One region of the Microbacterium sp. Nx66 genome, then DNA from elsewhere that is predicted to be linked to it. Evidence: predicted binding sites of a transcription regulator. Region 1 holds the regulator's gene; the other holds the start of a gene.
What was found. Region 1 encodes LexA, which represses DNA repair genes until DNA is damaged. Its sites were predicted from a motif close to TCGAACANNTGTTCGA; they were not measured.

Region 2: recA (recombinase RecA) is a predicted target of LexA. The motif match lies at 2,710-2,725, and genes of this name have one in related genera.

What each region holds. Positions count from the first base shown of each region.
Region 1 is NZ_LR880474.1:2,272,205-2,277,225, forward strand. It holds gene hisB (imidazoleglycerol-phosphate dehydratase HisB) at 1-381, opposite strand, end outside; gene MICNX66_RS10835 (histidinol-phosphate transaminase) at 378-1,472, opposite strand; gene MICNX66_RS10840 (LysM peptidoglycan-binding domain-containing protein) at 1,537-1,905, opposite strand; gene lexA (transcriptional repressor LexA) at 2,189-2,875, shown strand; gene metE (5-methyltetrahydropteroyltriglutamate--homocysteine S-methyltransferase) at 2,940-5,021, opposite strand, start outside.
Region 2 is NZ_LR880474.1:1,506,432-1,511,452, reverse strand. It holds gene miaB (tRNA (N6-isopentenyl adenosine(37)-C2)-methylthiotransferase MiaB) at 1-570, opposite strand, end outside; gene MICNX66_RS07065 (regulatory protein RecX) at 619-1,185, opposite strand; gene recA (recombinase RecA) at 1,467-2,513, opposite strand; gene MICNX66_RS07055 (DUF3046 domain-containing protein) at 2,776-3,000, opposite strand; gene MICNX66_RS07050 (helix-turn-helix domain-containing protein) at 3,019-3,327, opposite strand; gene MICNX66_RS07045 (CinA family protein) at 3,469-3,957, opposite strand; gene pgsA (CDP-diacylglycerol--glycerol-3-phosphate 3-phosphatidyltransferase) at 3,954-4,529, opposite strand; gene MICNX66_RS07035 (FtsK/SpoIIIE family DNA translocase) at 4,529-5,021, opposite strand, start outside.

The sequences.
Region 1 (5,021 bases):
TTCACCCTCGTGCACGAGGTACGGGCGACCGGAGATGTCGACGACCGCCTGCGCGAGCGCCTCGTCCAGGGGGACGAGGGCGTCGCCGTAGCGGGAGATGCCGGACTTGTCCCCGAGCGCGGCGAGGATCGCCTGACCGAGCACGATCGAGACGTCTTCCACGGTGTGGTGCGCGTCGATGTGGGTGTCGCCGGACGCCCGCACGGTGAGATCCGTCAGCGAGTGCTTCGCGAACGCCGTGAGCATGTGGTCGAAGAACGGCACCGAGGTGTCGATGCGGCTCGCGCCGGTACCGTCCAGGTTGAGCTCGACCTCGACGGTGGACTCCGACGTGCGGCGCACGCGGCTCGCGGTGCGTGCGGTGGGCGCGGGGATGGTCATGATGCCGATCCTATCGAGGCCAGGGCGTCCAGGAACGCCGTGGTCTCCGCCTCCGTACCGGCACTCACCCGCAGGTGACCGGGGATGCCGACGTCACGGACGAGCACGCCGCGATCGTAGAGCTGCTGCCAGGTGGCCTGCGGGTCCGCGACGCCGCCGAACAGCACGAAGTTGGACCACGAGAGGTGGGGCGTGTAGCCGAGGGCCTCCAGCGTGGCCGTGATCCGGTCGCGCTGCTCCACGATCTCCTGCACCATCCCGAGCATGACGTCGGCATTGCGGAGCGCGGCGACGGCCGCCGCCTGCGTCAGGGCGCTCAGGTGGTAGGGCAGGCGCACCAGACGCAGCGCGTCGATGAACGCGGGGTCGGCGGCGAGGTAGCCGACGCGGGCACCGGCGAAGGCGAAGGCCTTGCTCATGGTGCGGGAGACCGCCAGCCGCGGCCGGCCCTCCAGCAGAGTCAGTGCAGACGGGGCATCGCGCGGCGCGAACTCCTGATAGGCCTCGTCGACGATCACCACGCCACGGGCGGCGTCGTAGACGGCCTCCACCACGTCGAGCCCCAGCGGCGTGCCCGTCGGATTGTTCGGCGAGCAGAGGATCACGATGTCCGGGTCGGCCGCACGGACCTGCTCCGCCGCCTCCTCCGCGGTGACGGTGTAGTCCGGCTGCCGGGTGCCGGCGATCCACGACGCCCCTGTGCCCTTCGCGATGAGCGGGTACATCGAGTACGTCGGGCCGAAGCCGAATGCCGTGCGGCCCGGACCGCCGAAAGCCTGGAAGATGTGCTGCAGCACCTCGTTGGAGCCGTTTCCCGCCCAGATCTGCTCCGGCGTGAGGCCGTGACCCAGGTAGTCGGCGAAGGCCTCCCGCAGCGTCGTGAACTCACGATCCGGGTACCGGTTCACGTCCCGGATCGCCACGGCGATGTCATCGAGGATGTCGCTGGCGACCTCGTCGGGAACGGGATGCGTGTTCTCGTTCACGTTCAGAGCCACCGGCAGCGGGGCCTGGGGCGCGCCGTACGGGGTGAGTCCGCGCAGATCGTCGCGGAGCGGGAGATCGTTGAGGGAGAAGGTCACCCTTCCCATCTTAAGAGGAGCACGGAGAGCCGAGGTCATCGTGACGACCGGATCGGAAGACTCGGGCTCCGCGTCAGTCGGTGTAGCGGGCCGGGAGCGCGAGCTCCTGACCGACCTGCAGCTCGCCGCCGCGCAGGAGATTCATGCGGCTGATCTCACCGATGACCTCGCGGGGGTCGGCCTCGGGGGCGATGCTGCTCGCGATCGACCAGAGGGTGTCGCCGGGCATGACCGTGACGGTCTCGACGGAGACGGCCGGTGCGTCCGCGCCGGAGGCGATCGCACTGCCCCCGCTGATGGCGGCGAAGGCGATGCCCGCCGCGAGCGGGACCGAGGCGAGCGCGAGCAGAGCGCGGCGACCGCGTGCCGTGATCCGCAGCCGGGTGGCCGGACGGGCCGATGCCGGGAAGGCGGTCGCGGTGCTGAGGCTGATGCTGCTCATGTCTGCTCCTTACTGTCCCGGCGCCGGAGCCCGGGGAGGTTGGCGTAGCTTTCGCATCCGCGCCTCGGCCGGGAGCCGTGGATGCGAAGCTACGTTCCGAAGATATCTTCGAGTTCGAACATCTGTCAAGCTGTCTTCGAAACCGCGGCCCGCGAATCGCCCGACACGCTCGAACAGATCTTCCAGATCCGCGCTTTTCTCGGATACGGTTTCGATAAGGACACCCCACCACGGGCCACCGACATTCGAAGCGGCACGTCGGATCACGCAGTGAAGGAGCACCATGAGCGACACCTCAGCCCTCGAGTCCGAGGCGCCGCGCACCCGCCGTCGCAAGAGCCTCAGCCCGAAGCAGATGGCGATCCTCGAGGTCATCCAGACCTCCATCGCACAGAACGGCTACCCGCCGAGCATGCGCGAGATCGGCGATGCCGTCGGACTCAAGTCGCTGTCCAGCGTCACGCACCAGCTCGGTCAGCTCGAGCTCAGCGGCTACCTGCGGCGCGACCCGGGCAAGACGCGCGCCATGGAGGTCCTCATCGACCTCCCCGGCACCGGTGCGGAGAACCCCGCGGATGTGGCGACCCCGGTCGGCGACGCCGCCCTGGTCCCGCTGGTCGGCCGCATCGCCGCCGGCGTGCCCATCACCGCCGATCAGCAGGTGGAGGAGATCTTCCCGCTCCCCCGGCAGCTCGTCGGCAAGGGCGACCTCTTCATGCTCAAGGTCTCCGGCGAGTCGATGATCGACGCCGCGATCTGCGACGGGGACTGGGTCGTGGTCCGGTCGCAGAACACCGCGGAGAACGGCGAGATCGTCGCCGCCATGCTCGACGGCGAGGCCACCGTCAAGGTGCTTCGTCGTCGCGACGGCCACACCTGGCTGCTCCCCCGCAACTCCGCGTTCGAGCCGATCCTGGGCGACGAAGCCGTCGTGCTCGGCAAGGTCGTCGCGGTCATGCGCGCCGTCTGAGACACACGACGAAGGCCCTCCCGGTGCACCGGGAGGGCCTTCGTCGTTTCGCTGAGCAGGAGTGTCAGGCGGTGACCACCACGTCCTCGCGCACCCGGCGGGTGGCCTCGACGATGTTCCGCAGCGATGCCGTGGTCTCGGCGTAGCCGCGGGTCTTCAGGCCGCAGTCCGGGTTCACCCAGAGCTGACGGAGCGGGATCTCCTCGACCGCGCGACGCAGCAGGGACTCGACCTCCTCGACCGTCGGCACACGCGGCGAGTGGATGTCGTAGACACCGGGGCCGATGCCGTGGTCGAAGCCGACCTCGGCGATGTCCGCGACGACCTCCATGCGGCTGCGGGCCGCCTCGATCGACGTCACGTCGGCGTCGAGCGCACGGATCGCGTCGATCACGACGCCGAACTCCGAGTAACAGAGGTGGGTGTGCACCTGCGTGGCCGCCGCGGCACCGCCCGTCGCCAGACGGAACGAGGCGACGGACCAGTCCAGGTACGCGGGCTGGTCGGTCTGCTTCAGCGGCAGCAGCTCGCGCAGCGCCGGCTCGTCGACCTGGATCACCTGGATGCCCGCGGCCTCCAGATCGGCGATTTCGTCGCGGAGGGCGAGCGCGACCTGGTTCGCGGTCTCCCCCAGAGGCTGGTCGTCGCGGACGAAGGACCACGCGAGGATGGTGACCGGCCCCGTGAGCATGCCCTTCATGTGCTTCGCGGTGAGCGACTGGGCGTATGCCGACCAGGCGACCGTGATGGGCGCCGGGCGGGAGACATCGCCCCAGAGGATCGACGGACGCGTGGCTCGCGAGCCGTACGACTGCACCCAGCCGTGCTGCGTGACCGCGAAGCCGTCGAGGTGCTCGGCGAAGTACTGCACCATGTCGTTCCGCTCGGGTTCGCCGTGCACGAGGACGTCGAGGCCGAGGTCCTCCTGCAGCGAGACGACCGCGGCGACCTCACGGCGGAGGAACTCCTCGTAGTCGTCCTCGGGGATCTCGCCGCGGAGGAACTGCGCGCGTGCGCGGCGGATGTCGCCGGTCTGCGGGAAGGAACCGATCGTCGTCAGGGGCAGCACCGGCAGGCCGAGGACATTCTGCGCCTCTTCCCGCTCCGCGTACGGAGCACGGGCGAAGTCGGCGTCGGTCAGCGCACGGGAACGCACCGCACCGTCGCGCACGCCGGGAGCGCTCAGGCGATCCTGCAGCGCAGCGGTCGCGGCGTCCAGCTCGGTCGCGATCGCCGTGCGCCCTTCGGACAGACCGCGGGCGAGGGTCACGACCTGCTGCACCTTCTGGTCCGCGAACGCGAGCCAGGACACCAGGCGCTCGTCGAGCGCGGTCTCGTCCTGCACGTCGTGCGGCACGTGCAGCAGCGAGGTCGAGGTGGCCGCGGACACCGGAGCACCGAGCGCGCGGAGCGCCGCCAGGGAGTCGAACGCCGCGGAGAGGTCGCCACGCCAGATGTTGTGACCGTCGATCACACCGCCGACGAGGGTCTTGCCCTCGAGGCCAGGCACCGCCTCCGGGATGGCACCGCGCACGAGGTCGACGGCGATCGCCTCGATGGGGGCCGCGGCCACGGTCCCGAACGTCTCGCCGAGGCTCGCATACAGGGCCGCGACGAGGATCGAGGGACGTTCCTCGGCGCTGCCCAGCACCGCGAGCGCGCGCTCCGCCGCCGAGGCGAGCTGGGCGGTCGTGGCCGGCAGCGACTCGCTGACGAGCGCGGGCTCGTCGAGCTGCACCCACTCGGCACCCGCGGCGCGCAGGCGGACGAGCAGATCGACGTAGACCGGCAGCACGTCCTCCAGACGCGAGAGCGGCTCGAAGCCCTCCGGCGCGTCGTCCGACGCCTTCGCGAGCGCCAGCAGCGTGACCGGTCCGACGACCACGGGACGCGTGACGAATCCGGCGGCCGCGGCCTCGGCGACCTCGCGCACCAGCCGGTCGCTGGCGAGGGAGAACGCCGTCTCCGGGCCGATCTCCGGCACGAGGTAGTGGTAGTTCGAATCGAACCACTTCGTCATCTCCAGCGGCGCGCGCTCCCCCTCGCCGCGGGCGACGGTGAACAGTGCGGAGAGTCCGATCGTCCCGTCCGCCTCCCGCAGGTCGTCGAAGCGCGCGGGGATGGCGCCGACCGTGGCGGCGGCATC
Region 2 (5,021 bases), 770 kb from region 1:
GAGACTGGGGACGATGCAGAACGTGCAGGTGTTGTTGCAGCCGACGGAGATCGACACCCAGCCGCTGTGCGCGGAGTCGCGCTTGGTGGGGAGCGTCGAGGGGAACACCTCGAGGGATTCGAGGATCTCGAGCTCCGCGTCGCCGTTGTGACGGGCGCGCTCGAGCAGACCGGGCAAGGAGCCCATGTTGTGGGTACCGAAGACCACGTCGACCCAGGGCGCCTTGTCGAGCACGGCCTGCTTGTCCATCTGCGCGAGGCAGCCGCCGACCGCGATCTGCATACCGGCCTTGCGCCGCTTCACGGCAGCTAGATGGCCGAGCGTTCCGTAGAGTTTGCCGGCAGCGTTGTCCCGCACGGCGCAGGTGTTGATGATCACCACATCGGCCTCGGTCCCGGCGTCGGCACGGATGTAGCCGGCACTCTCCAGAGACCCTGACAGGCGCTCGGAGTCGTGCACGTTCATCTGACAACCGAACGTGCGCACTTCGTACGATCGCTGGCGCCCGTCATCGTCGACGGCCGCTGACGACGCGCTGATGATCGTCGGTTCGCTGCGGGGGATAGTCATGATGTTCCCATTGTACGAGCGTCACCGAGAGGCGACCGCGTGCGGCTGTCAGTCGGAATCCACGAACCGGACGCCGGAGACGCCGCTACCGAAAGACGCCTCCCGCAGCGCCGTCTTCGCGGCGTTCATGGCGACGGAACCGGCGTACCCGCGGCGCGACAGCTGCCCGACCAATCGCCGTAGTGCCGCGTCGGGATCGAGGCGGCTCATCGAGCGCGCTTTGGTCCGTGCGAACTCCAGCGCCCGCTCCGCGTCATCGTCCGGGAGCTCGTCGAGAGCGGCATCGATGACCTCACGAGGAATGCCCCGCTGTGCCAGCGCCCGGGACAGCGCGACCCGGCCCTGGCCCTTGCGCTCGACCCCGGCCGTGACGAGGAGCTCGGCGAGTACCGCATCGTCGAGATAGCCTCGCCGCATGAAGTCGTCGATGACGTCTTCGATCGCGTCTGCGGCGAGCCCATGGCCCTTCAGCACCAGCCGCGCTTCGGAGACGGACAGCGATCGCGTACGGAGCTTCCGCACCAACGACTCCTCCGCCGTGGTGCGGACCTCCTCCGCGGAGGGCGCGCTCTCGCCGGCCTCTCCCCCACCGTCCGACCGGGACGTGTCACCCACTGCACGCAGCCTGGTCTTCTTCGCACCCGCGGTCCCGCGTGCGGGATGACGTGCGCTGGGAGAACCGTCGTCGTCAGCAGTCCGCTTCCCGGCTGTCGCGGGATCGTCCCAGGTCGACCGCCAGAGTCCCGCAGCGTCCGTAGACGGCGCCGACCGGCCGTGCCGACCGGGCGACGCGCCGCTCGCACCGCCATCCGCCGGGCGCTCGGCACGCGCGGGGCCGCCGAAGAGAGGGATGATGGGGGCGATCCGCTCGGAATCGCCCCCACGCTGATCACTCATCAGGCCGGGCGACGCTCGGCCAGCTCATCAGCACCCGGAGCCGCGGCCGGGCCGCCGATACCGAGCTTCTGCTTGATCTGGCTCTCGATCGCCAACGCGATGTCCGCGTTGTTGAGCAGGAACGTCCGCGCGTTCTCCTTGCCCTGGCCCAGCTGATCGCCGTCGTAGGTGTACCACGACCCGGACTTCTTGACGATGCCGTGCTCGACGCCGAAGTCGATCAGACTGCCCTCGCGGGAGATGCCGACGCCGTAGAGGATGTCGAACTCCGCCTGCTTGAAGGGCGGGGCCATCTTGTTCTTCACGACCTTGACCCTGGTGCGGTTTCCGACGGCGTCGGTTCCGTCCTTCAGCGTCTCGATACGACGGATGTCCATGCGGACCGACGCGTAGAACTTCAGCGCCTTACCACCGGCGGTGGTCTCGGGAGAACCGAAGAAGACGCCGATCTTCTCGCGCAGCTGGTTGATGAAGATCATGGTGGTGTTGGTCTGGTTCAGCCCACCGGTGAGCTTACGAAGGGCCTGCGACATGAGTCGCGCCTGCAGACCCACGTGCGAGTCACCCATCTCGCCCTCGATCTCGGCACGGGGCACGAGCGCTGCCACCGAGTCGATGACGATGAGGTCGATGGCTCCGGAGCGCACCAGCATGTCGGCGATCTCCAGCGCCTGCTCACCCGTGTCGGGCTGCGAGACGAGAAGGGCGTCGATGTCGACGCCGAGCTTCGCGGCGTAGTCGGGGTCGAGGGCGTGCTCGGCGTCGATGAACGCCGCGATGCCGCCGGCCCGCTGGGCGTTCGCGATGGCGTGCAGCGTCAGCGTCGTCTTACCCGAGGACTCCGGGCCGTAGATCTCGACGATGCGTCCACGCGGCAGACCTCCCACGCCGAGAGCGACGTCGAGGGCGATGGAGCCGGTGGGGATGACGGCCACAGGGGCGCGCTCATCGCTGCCCAGCCGCATGACCGAGCCCTTTCCGAACTGGCGGTCGATCTGAGCGAGGGCTGTCTCGAGGGACTTCTCGCGGTCGGCGGGTGATGGCATGGTGTGCTCCTTCTGCGCGTGTGCTGCCGCCTGTAGGCTGTCGCGGCTCTTCCGGCTGGAAGGAACTCTCCGACAAGGCGTATGGCTTTTCAGCCTGGCCCTCACGGTACGGCGGGCCTCCGACATTCGGTCGCAGGAGCCGGGGATCGTGGGGATCAGATCCGTCTGACCACTTGTGCAGAAGACTACGCCCGCTTCGAACAGATTTTCGACACCACGCCGGGACCGGCGTGTCGGACATCCGCACACCGGGACGTGACCGTCATCGCCCTCGCGGCTCCAGGCGCCCGACGCCGTGACGGCGCGACTCCGGGACGTCCATGTCCGCGCAGAGCGCCAACCAGATGTCCCGCGGCGGCACCCCGGCGTCGAGCGCTTCGAGCGCGGTGCGCCCGTCCATCCCGGACAGCACGAGGTCGTTCACCAGAGACGATGCTCGGGCGTGGAACTCGGCGTCGACGGCGCGCAGGAACTCACTGCGTCGCATAGAGGGGATCTCCGGGACTCAGCGGAGCGAGAGCTCGGGTTCCACGGACGCGACCAGGTCGTCCGGAACGACGTCCGGGAAGACCTGGATACCCTCGAGGACCGAGATGCGGTCCCCGACCTCGCGCATGATCGTGGAGATGGGGACGTCGAGCGCCTCCGCCACCGAGGCGAGGATCTCGCTCGAGGCCTCCTTCTGACCGCGCTCGACCTCACTGAGGTAACCGAGAGCGACCGAAGCCTTGCTCGCGACCTGGCGGAGCGTCCGCCCCTTCTGCAGACGGAAGTCCCTCAGCACGTCGCCGATCTCCTGTCGTACAAGAATCATCGGAACCTCCTCCGCAGTTCATGGATCGGGGTCTCCCCCGAAGAGACGGCCAGTCTAGTCCTCCTGGCTTGCACAGAATCTACCCTTGCACTCTGTGGTTTGAATGTGAGCACATCCGTATCAACATGACGCTGCACGTCCCTATTCCCGCAGTGCGGCGGCCATCACGTCGAGGACGGCCGCGACCGTCTGCGCCCGCACCGCGTCGCGGTCGCCTCCGAAGCGGAACTGCTCGGTGCGGCTCATGGTCGGCGTCACCACTCCGATGTGGACGGTACCCACAGGTTGGCCGTCCGGGGACTCCGGCCCCGCGATCCCGGTGGTGGACACTCCGACGTCGGCAGGGCGCCCGTCGACCGCGACGGCCTCTCGCACACCGGCGGCCATCTGCCGCGCGACCTCCGCGTGCACCGGCCCGTATCGTTCCAGAAGCTCGGCATCGACCGCGAGCAGGGTGTGCTTGACCGGGGTCGCGTAGGCGACGACGCCGCCGAGAAGCACCGCCGAGGCGCCGGGGACCGCGACGAGCGCCGCAGACACCGCACCGCCGGTGAGGGACTCCGCGACGCCGAGCGTCCAGCCCCGCCCCCGCAGAGCGGTCAGCGCCTCGGTCGGCGTCGTCCCGCTCATCGGCTCTGACGGGCGCCGCGGACCTGCGCGACGATGTAGTCGATGCCGCTGACCACGGTGAGCACCAGAACGATGAACATCAGAACGGTGGTCACGACGGTCCAGGGCCCGAGACCGATGAACACATGCAACGGCAGGAGGGCCCACCCGAGAGCGACGCCCTGGAACGCTGTCTTGATCTTGCCCATCCAGGCGGCCGCCACCACGTGCTCGCTCGCGACGACCAGGCGATGGATGGTGATCCCCCACTCGCGGACGAGGATGACCGCGACGATCCACCAGGAGACCTCGCCGAGGATCGCCAGCCCTACGAATCCCGCGCCGGTGAGGAGCTTGTCCGCGATCGGATCCCACAGCTTCCCGAAGTCGCTGACGATGTCGTACCGGCGGGCGAGATAGCCGTCGACCCAGTCGGTGGAGATGGCCACGATGAAGAGGACGGCGGCGATCCAGCGCACGGTGAGGTCGGTGAGACCGTATGTCCCGCCGACGAGCAGGAGGACGAAGAACACCACGGCGAGCGGGATGCGCGCCACGGTGATCGCGTTGGGGAGCTGTCGGGGAATCGCCATCAGTCGCGTCCCGTCAGGCCCCAGGCGTCTTCGTCGCCCTCTGCTTCGACGACCGGCAGGCCGTCGTACTGCGCCTCCAGCGGATCGCGTTCGGCCGGTGGCGCCGCGGCGGCGGGCGCAGCCGGTGCCGCGGGAGCCGACGGCACGTCCTCGCCACGGAGCTTCGCCATGACCTGCGGCAGCTGCTCGGGGGTCGCGAGCACATCCCGGGCCTTCGATCCCTCCGAGGGGCCGACGACCTCTCGCGACTCGAGGAGATCCATCAGGCGTCCGGCCTTGGCGAACCCGACCCGCAGTTTGCGCTGGAGCATGGACGTCGATCCGAACTGCGAGGAGACGATGAGCTCGGCCGCCGCGAGCAGGAGCTCGAGGTCGTCGCCGATGTCCTCGTCGACCTCCTTCTTCTTCGCCGGCTCCATCGCCTCCTGGACGTCCGCGCGGTACTCGGGACGCGCCTGACGCGTGACGTGCTTGACGACCGCGTCGATCTCC